Linked DNA regions of Luteolibacter flavescens. The main gene of each other region encodes a partner of the protein of the gene in region 2 in a complex. Links are inferred from orthologs where the notes say so. Each region holds a gene or a part of one and is shown on either strand. Other genes may lie near its edges.

The links. The genes of interacting proteins can lie anywhere in the genome.
Region 1: the proteins of dnaX (region 2) and dnaN are in contact, whole or in part, in a cryo-EM structure (PDB 8GIZ), measured with the Escherichia coli proteins. The link is inferred for Luteolibacter flavescens from one-to-one orthologs.

The regions. Positions count from the first base shown.
Region 1 is NZ_JAPDDS010000012.1:62,804-66,652, reverse strand. Bases 1-2,926 are described here. They hold dnaN (DNA polymerase III subunit beta), read right to left. Parts: upstream 2,050-2,926; coding sequence 952-2,049; downstream 1-951. Other genes in these bases: dnaA (chromosomal replication initiator protein DnaA), read right to left, coding at 2,191-2,926; OKA04_RS18785 (DUF7133 domain-containing protein), read left to right, coding at 1-790. Outside these bases: more of dnaA, read right to left, coding at 2,927-3,612. UniProt on the Escherichia coli protein: Confers DNA tethering and processivity to DNA polymerases and other proteins. Acts as a clamp, forming a ring around DNA (a reaction catalyzed by the clamp-loading complex) which diffuses in an ATP-independent manner freely and bidirectionally along dsDNA.
Region 2 is NZ_JAPDDS010000013.1:101,098-105,923, forward strand. The notes cover bases 885-3,864. They hold dnaX (DNA polymerase III subunit gamma/tau), read left to right. Parts: upstream 885-1,569; coding sequence 1,570-3,159; downstream 3,160-3,864. Other genes in these bases: OKA04_RS19665 (DUF2971 domain-containing protein), read right to left, coding at 885-1,223; OKA04_RS19675 (YbaB/EbfC family nucleoid-associated protein), read left to right, coding at 3,248-3,550; OKA04_RS19680 (endonuclease/exonuclease/phosphatase family protein), read left to right, coding at 3,578-3,864. Outside these bases: OKA04_RS19660 (free L-methionine (R)-S-oxide reductase MsrC), read right to left, coding at 1-311; more of OKA04_RS19665, read right to left, coding at 411-884; more of OKA04_RS19680, read left to right, coding at 3,865-4,603; OKA04_RS19685 (S1 family peptidase), read right to left, coding at 4,611-4,826. UniProt on the Escherichia coli protein: Part of the beta sliding clamp loading complex, which hydrolyzes ATP to load the beta clamp onto primed DNA to form the DNA replication pre-initiation complex.

The sequences.
Region 1 (3,849 bases), on a different replicon or contig from region 2:
CGAACACCTCATCCCCGCGCTGAAGGACAAGGACGCGAAGGTGCAGGCGTCCGCCCTGTGGGCGTGCACGCGGCTCGATGCGGCGGAGCTTTCCAAGCTGGAATCCGGTCTCGTGGCGATCAAGCCCGCCGCACCGGAAGTCGCCCCCTACCTCGCCCGCGTGCTGGGTTCGCTGGGCACCGCGAAATCGCTCGACGCCCTCGCCGCGCTGCTGAAGGACGAGCCGAAGGCCCGCTTCATCAGAGAAGCCGCGGTCTCCGGCCTGCACGGTCACGAGGCGGAATTCGTGAAGCTCGCCGACCCGAAGGACAAGGGGCTGATGGCATGGCTCGACCAGGGCGCGAAGAATGCCTCGGCGAAGGGCCCGGTCGGCCCGGCGCTCAAGGGCGAGCAACTCGCGTCCTTCAATCGCGGCAAGGCACTCTTCGCCGGCGAGGCCGTGTGCTTCAGTTGCCACGGTCCGGACGGCAGCGGCGTCGTGGGCCTCGGCCCGCCGCTCGACAATTCCGAATGGGTGACGGGCAAGCCCGACGTGCTCATCAAGATCATGCTCCACGGCATGACGGGCCCGGTGACGGTCGCGGGCGTGGACTACGCGCCGACCGCCGACATGCCGTCGCTGGGGATGAATCCCATGTTCACCGACCAGAAGCTGGCCGACATCGCGACCTACGTCCGCAACGAGTGGAGCAACAAGGCACCCGCCGTGACCGAGTCCACCGTCAAGAAGGTGCGCGACGACAACAAGGACCGCGGCGGCAAGCCGTGGACCGCGGGCGAGCTGAAGTAACCGGCCTCTCCCTCCGACTTTCGCGGCCCGTCCGGATCTCCGGGCGGGCCGTTATTTTTGAAATCCGCAGAACCCGGAACAAAAAGATTCCCGGAGAAAGAAGAAGCCCGGAGCACCTTGCGGCGTCCGGGCTTGGGAAAATCGAGTCAGTGATCGAAGAATCAGCCCGTCACGCGCATCGGCATGATGACGTAGAGGAAGCTGCCATCGATGCGGACGACGCCCGGACTCATCTCGTCGATGAGGTCAAGGTAAACGGTCTCGCTCTCGAGGTTGCGGAGCGGGGCCATCAGGAACTCGGGATTGAAAGCGATCTGCATCGCCTTGCCACCGTAGGCGACTTCCATCGTTTCGCGGGCTTCACCCACGTCCGGCGAGTTGGCGGTCACTTCCACGACGTTCTCGCCGAAGACGAGCTTCACCGAGTTCGACTTGTCCGAGGACAGGAGAGAGACACGGCGGACGGTGTCGAGGGTGGACTCGCGCGGCAGCTCGACGCGCTCGGTCGAGTCGCCCGGGATCACCTGGCGGTAGTTCGGGTAGTTGCCCTCGATCAGCTTGCTGATCAGCAGGTGCTCGCCGATGGAGAAGGAGATCTGGCTGTCCGAGAGGCGGATGAGCACTTCGCCCGCCTCGCCGAGGAGGCGCTGGAGCTCCTGCACGGCCTTCGTCGGGACGATCACGTCGGTCTCGTGGGTGGCCGGGAAATCGAGGTCGTTTTCCACCATCGCGAGGCGGCGGCCGTCGGTGGCGACCAGCGTCAGCTTGCCATCGCGGAAGGAGGTGTAGATGCCATTCAGCACGTAGCGGGTCTCGTCGGTCGAGATCGCGTAGGAAGTCTTCTTCAGGCCGTCGCGGAGGAGCTGCTGCGGCATGCGGAATTCCTTCGCACCCTCGAAGTCCGGGAGCGGCGGGAAGTCATCCTGGCCGAGGCCGATGATCTTGAAGAAGGACGGGCCGCTCTGGATGGAGGCGATGTTCTTGGCATCGACGGTGATCTCCACCTCGCTGGCTGGCAGCTCGCGGACGATATTGACGAGGCGCTTGGCAGGCAGCGTGGTCGCGCCTTCCCGCTCGATCTTTGCCTCGACCGAGCCGGTGATGCCCACGTCGAGGTCGGTGGTGGTGAAGGTCAGGCGACCATTCTTCGCCACCAGCAGCACGTTCGAAAGAATCGGCAGGGTCGTGCGAGTGCTGACCACGTGCTGGACCTTCTGCAGCCCCTCGAGCAGGGCTTCTTTGGAAATGCTGAACTTCATGGGGATAAACGGAGAACGCGTTGGCTGAGGGCGATGCTCTCCGCAATCTCCGATCCTTGGCAAGCCAATCTATCGGGATATGCCAAGGAAGGCCGTCCACGTAGGACGGCCTCCCGGAATTTCAAAAATTCCCCGGCTTTATCAGCGCCGCAGCGAGGTCTCGATGATCCCCACAGCATCGCGGGTGGAGGAGTCCGTCTCCATCTGCGAGGTGATGCGCTTCACCGCATGGATCACCGTGCCGTGGTCCCGTCCGCCGAAGGCCTCGCCGATCTCCATCAGCGACTGCTTCGTGAGCGTGCGGCTCAGATACATGGCGATCTGGCGGGGGAAGGCGATGCTGGCCGGGCGGCGGCGGCTGGTCATGTCGGCCAGGCGCACGTCGAAGTGATCCGCCACGGCGCGCTGGATGGCGTCCACGGTCACCTGCTTGCCCGTCTCCTCGCGCAGGAGGTCGCGCAGCAGGTGCTCCACGCGCTCCTCGGTCACCCGCTCGCCTGCCAGCGAGGCAAAGGTGGCCACGCGCATCAGCGCGCCTTCCAGGCGGCGGACATTGCTGCGGATGCGCTCGGCGAGGAAGCGGACGATCCCCTCCTCCACCTTCACCTTCCACTCGTCGCGCTTTTTCTGGAGGATCGCCAGGCGGGTCTCGAAGACCGGCGGCTGGATCTCCACCGTCAGGCCGCACTCGAAGCGGGAGACGAGGCGCGGCTCCAGGTTCTTGATCTCGCTTGCCGGGCGGTCGCTCGTCAGGATCACCTGGCAGCGCCCGTCGAGCAGCGAGTTGAAGGTGTGGAAGAATTCCTCCTGCGAACGCTCCTTGCCGCCGATGAACTGCACGTCATCGATCAGCATCAGCTCGGCGGAGCGGTAGCGCTTGCGGAAGCGCTCAAGGTCGCCCTTGCGGACGGCGTCGATGAACTCGTTCGTGAACTTTTCGCAGGTGAGATAGACCACGCGCGAGGCAGGCACGCCGCGCAGCCACTCCTGGCCGATGGCCTGCATCAGGTGAGTCTTCCCGAGACCGGAGCCGCCGTGGATGAAGAGCGGGTTGTAGCCCGGTCCCTTGCGCTTGCCGACAGCCTCGCAAGCCGCGTGGGCGAACTGGCTGTTCGCGCCGACCACGAAGTTCTCCAGCGTGAACTGAGGCTGGAGACCGCTCGTCTTGAGCCGCTTCTCAAAGCTGACCTCTCCGCCTGCCTGGACAGCCGGTGCCGTGCGGGCCGGTGCTGCCTGATCGGCTGCCGGAGCCTCGGCCTTCAGAATCTCCTGGAGCTTGTCCTCCACCACGAGTCTCACCCCGCGCACACCTTCCATCGTCTCCGCCACGGCGGTAGCGAGTTCCGGCATGTAGTTCGTCTCGATCCACACCTGGTGGATGTCATTCGGAACGGCGATCACCGCCTTCGAATCATCCACCGCCACCAACCTCGAAGCCCGGAACCAGCGCTGGTAAGCATCCTTGCTCACCAGGCCGCCGAGAACTTCGCAGGTTGCTTCCCATTGGGCGGCCACGTCAGCGACCGCCTTCATTGCATCCTCCTCGAACTCCTCAGACTCCATGTTTGTCACGTGCTTTTTCAAAAAAAGGTTTTTGCGCCTGACTGACCTCCGGAGGGTTTGTGGGAGCCTCTCGGAGCGCGGCGGGAAGGAGGGATACAGCGTCCCGGGGACGGAGGGGGATTCAAATTTTACCTCATCTAACAGCCGCCACTTTTCCTCCCCTTTCCACAAGGGTTCCACGCCCAAAATTTTTTAAAACCTTGACCGGAATTTTAGTTAATCACCCCGAACTATCCG
Region 2 (4,826 bases):
GCGATGTGGCCGGGGAATTCATGCACATCCGGCACCACCTGCGTCTCCCCGGTTGCCCAGGCAGCCCCGCAGACGCCCTTCCCCCACCCGATCCGCGAACATCCCGGCGTCCCCTGGTAAGGCCCGATCACCAATTGCCCACCGACCACCCGGTAAAATCCGGTCCAGAATGCATGCGGCATCGCCTCATGAAGCACACAAGCCGCCCCCGCCATCCGGGCGATGGTATCCGGCTCCCCCGACCAAAGGGCATGCAGGCGTTCGCGGGCCGCGGTGTAGCGGGATCTCTTTTCGTCGGCGGTGGGGATCACGGGGGATTTCTGCTCCGGTCCAGCCGCCTTGGCAAATGGTTCCCGAGCGCTCATCCGCCTCCGACTGATGGCGATGCCTCTTACCACCAGCCAACCATACTAATTATCGTCAGTGTCCGGAAATGCCTCGAATCCGGATTCTGCAGTTACGGGTAAATATCTACCGATCTCATCAAGATCCACGGCTCTCCGCTTTAGCTGGTAATTTCCCGGAACCTCAAAGATCTCATAAAATTTAACGGGCTTTTGTCGACCGGAAATCGATTGAACAACGGAATGTACGACAGAAGCAGAGACCCTCAACCCAAAAGTCACATCTTTGAGAAGCAGGGGAGAACTTTGAAGACCCTCGTCCCCAATCAAGCGCCACTCTTTCTCGTAACTCCACCCTCTCGCCTTTCGAAGCAATACATCCTGATCGATTTGGCTCTTCGCACTTGGGTCACCCTCAACAAAGGCCCGAACTAAGACGGAAGTTTTGACCCCTCTATTTCCGCAGTAAATTGCTCGGTGGATCTGTGGCTTTGGATCGCGATCCAGACTAAAGCCCAGACATAAGCCGCGATGCTGATCACCGTAGTGACTCCAAAGAACTGGGCTCTTCCACGTAGTCGAAAAACAACACACTCCACGATCATAGCTCAAAATCAGTTCTTTCTGGATCTCCAACGTTAATAACCATTGTTCCGCATCTTCCTTGGAGCACTCGTGGTCGGGGTGACCTGCGTGATCAGCCATCTGAATCAAGATCTCTCTCGCCTCTTTTTGGGCACGGTTGTCGGCGAACGCAGTAGCACTTTCTTGCGAAACGCGTGCCTTCCGAAGAAATCCAAATGTCTCTGTAGAAACCCGCCTCTGGACTAAAAATGAAAGAAGGCCGCGCAACTGCTCTAAGTCGGAGTCGCACTCCACCGTTGGACGACAATCCAGCGGGTCATTGAACCTCCCCGGCGTCGAAAAATACAAAGTGTCCTTACACAGAGAATCTATCGTGAGTGAATCGAAGGCTCGGTATCGGAAAAATCTGGTGGGCATCTGACTCATACCTGCAAAGAACGAACTTCGGAGCCAAGGGCACCCCGCATTGAGGTAAAAGTCTAAAATTCAGCGCAATCCGCCAATCACGAAAGGACACCTTCGGCGACCACACCTCCACAGAGAGCCTCGAAATGCGCATTGAAGGCTTTCTGAGCTGAATGACGATCCGAAAAAGGATTCCACACTTTCCTTCCCTCCAATCCCCCCTCACCTTCCGCGCGTGAGCTACCAGGTCTTCGCCCGGAAATACCGCCCGAAAACCTTCGACGACGTCCTCGGACAGGATCATGTCGTGCGGACGTTGAAGAACGCCATCGCCCAGAAGCGATTGGCGCATGCCTACTTGTTCGTCGGCCCGCGCGGCACCGGCAAGACCACCACGGCGCGCATTCTCGCGAAAGCGCTGAATTGCACGGGCGGCCCGAAGGCGGACTTCGACCCCGACGAGGAAGCCTGCGTGGAGATCGCGGAGGGCCGCTCGCTCGACGTGCTGGAGATCGACGGCGCTTCAAACAACTCGGTGGACGACGTGCGGAATATCCGCGAGTCCGTCCGCTTCGCCCCGGCCCGCGGGCAATTCAAGATCTACTACATCGACGAAGTTCACATGCTCTCCACGGCGGCGTTCAATGCGCTGCTGAAGACGCTCGAGGAGCCGCCGGAGCACGTGAAATTCATCTTTGCGACCACCGAGGCGCACAAGGTGCTGCCGACCATCCTGTCCCGCTGCCAGCGCTTCGACCTGCGGCCGATCCCCACGGAAATCATCGCCAGCCACCTGCTGCACATCGCGAAGGAAGAGGGCGTGAACCTGCACGAGACCGCCGCCTGGGCGATCGGCAAGGGCGCGGACGGCGGCATGCGCGACGCGCAGTCGATGCTGGACCAGCTCGTGGCCTTCTGCGGCGACACGATCACCGAGGCGAACGTGCTGGATATCTTCGGCTTCACCTCGCGGGAGACCGTGGCGTCGGTCATCGGCAGCATCCTCGCCCGCGATACCCCGGCGGCGCTGACCACCGTGCAGCGCGAGTCGGAGGCGGGCCGCGAGCTTTCCCAGCTCCTCGGCGAGCTGATCGGCTGCATGCGGGCGCTGCTGGTGTCGAAGCTCGACTCCTCCGCAGGCGGCGACGGCATCCCCACCGAAACGTGGGAAGCGCTGAAAGCCGCTGCTGAAGCCTACCCGCCCGAGCGACTGCTTTCCGTCATCGACGTCTTCGCCGAGACCGAGGGCCGCATGAAGTGGGCGTCGAACAAGCGCCTGCACCTGGAGATCGGCATGATCAAGGCCGTCCAGACGCTCGGCGAAGTCCGCCTCTCCGATGTGATCCGCGTCCTGGCCGGGGCCACCGATCAGCTCACCTCGCCGGTCACAATCGCTCCCACCGCAACCGCGCCTGCCCCGGCAACAGCCGCACCGGCTCCGGTGGTAGAAGCAACACCGGCCCCGATCTCCATCGCGGAGCCCGAGGCGAAAGCCGAGGAAGTGACGCCCCCGGCCCCGGTGGAGGTCGAACCCGAGCCACCTGCTCCAGCAACCGCCCCACAACTCCTTCAGGAAGAGCCGCCACAGCCAGCCGCGAAGCCGGAGAAAGCCAGCTCACTGGACGACCTGATCGCGATGGCCGACGAGGGTTCCGCCTTCGATCTCACGCCGGAGCCCGTCGAGTCCGAGCCTCCGCCATGGAAGCCCGAACCGGACGCACCGCCGGAGCCCGCGGCCCCGAAGGTCGATCCGATGGAGGAATTCTACAAGGACCCGCTCATCCAGACCGCTCTCGAGATGTTTGCGGCCACGATCAAGAAGTGAAACTCCAAGCAGGAGGTGCCGCGTGCCGGAGAAAGGCACAGGACTTTTCACCCGGGATCTGCCATTCTACATCCACCATCCTTTCCCAATGAATATCCAGAAACTCATGAAGCAGGCGCAGCAGATGCAGGCCGGTATGGCCGCTGCGCAGGAAGAACTCGGCAAGCGCACCGTCGAAGCCAGCGTCGGCGGCGGCAAGGTCACGGTGGTCTCCACCTGCTCCGGCGACGTCGTGTCGATCAAGATCGACAAGTCGGTCGTCGATCCCGAGGACGTCGATTTCCTCCAGGACCTCGTACTCAAGGGCGTCCAAGAAGCCGTCAACAAAGGCAAGGAAGTTGCTGCGGCGGAGATGAAAAAGCTGACAGGCGGCATGGGGCTGCCATTCTAACAGCACCTCATCCCGTCCCTCCCCCCGATGAATTCCTCCCGCCTACGTCGCCGCTCCGGGTGGACGCTCGTCGGGTGCTCCTTGCTGCTGCACGTGGTGACGGTGTATGCCTTCGCCGAGCAGCCTGACAAGCTGGCCGCTTTCACCGTCATGCCCATCTGGGTGTGGGGGGGGATCGGCCTTCTTTGTTCCACGGTCGCCTTCTGGTTCCTGCGCGCGCCGCTGTCGCTCATCGTCACCGGCATCTGGGCCATGACCGTGCTGCTCGGGGCGGATGAGGCCAGGGTGATCGCGAATGTCGGCAAGTCCGCCCCCACCCCGGGTCCGGCGGGCGATCTGGATGGCCGCCCGCTGGTCCGCGTCCTGACCCTGAACTGCAATTTCTTCCAATACGGCGCGCACTCCGCCGGCGGCGGCGACCCCTCGAATGACATCCGCCGCTGGGACCCGGACATCGTCCTGCTCCAGGAAGTCCACCCTCATCAGGTCCGCCAGATCGCGGACCTGCTCTACCAGGGCCGCGGTGACTACCGCATCTACTCGTCCAATGGCGTGGTCTCCCGTTGGCCGATCATCCGCGAGGTGAACCCCAAATCGCGCGGCTACCGCATCCAGCAGGTGACGGTGCGGAAGCCGGACAAGCAGGACATCGAGGTGGTGAACATCCACCTCAGGAGCGCAGCCACCGACCTGCGCCTGTGGAAGCGCGAATGCTGGGTCACCCACGCCGCGAACCGTGCCCAGCGCCGGGAGGAACTGGCAATCGCGCTTTCGATCTTCGCGGAGACCGCCTCGGGAACGCCCGCGATCTTCGGCGGGGACTTCAATGCTCCACCCAGTGATCCTGTCCTGAACCTGCTCCGCGCGGATTTCCGGGACTCCTTCATCGAGGCTGGCACCGGTTGGGGAAACACTTACCAGCGCCGCATCCCTGTCCACCGGATCGACCAGATCCACCACACCAGCCACTTCAAGGCAATGCGCTGCCGGGCCGTGACCACCCGCCGCAGCGATCACCGCATGGTGGTGACGGATCTACTACCTTCCCCGTAGAAAGGCATCAGCGGTCGGCGGCGGCTTCCTTCGCCAGGCGGATCGTTTCGAAGATCAACGGAGCAGCGAGTGCCTTGCTCAATCCCATGGGCGTCTCGATCTTCCGGGTCTCGCGCTCGCTTTTGATATTCTCCACGTGATTGATGCGGGAGATCACCAGCCCGACCACCTGCGGCTTGCCACCGCCGGCGTCGATGAAGACCGGCCCGCCGCTGTCCCCATC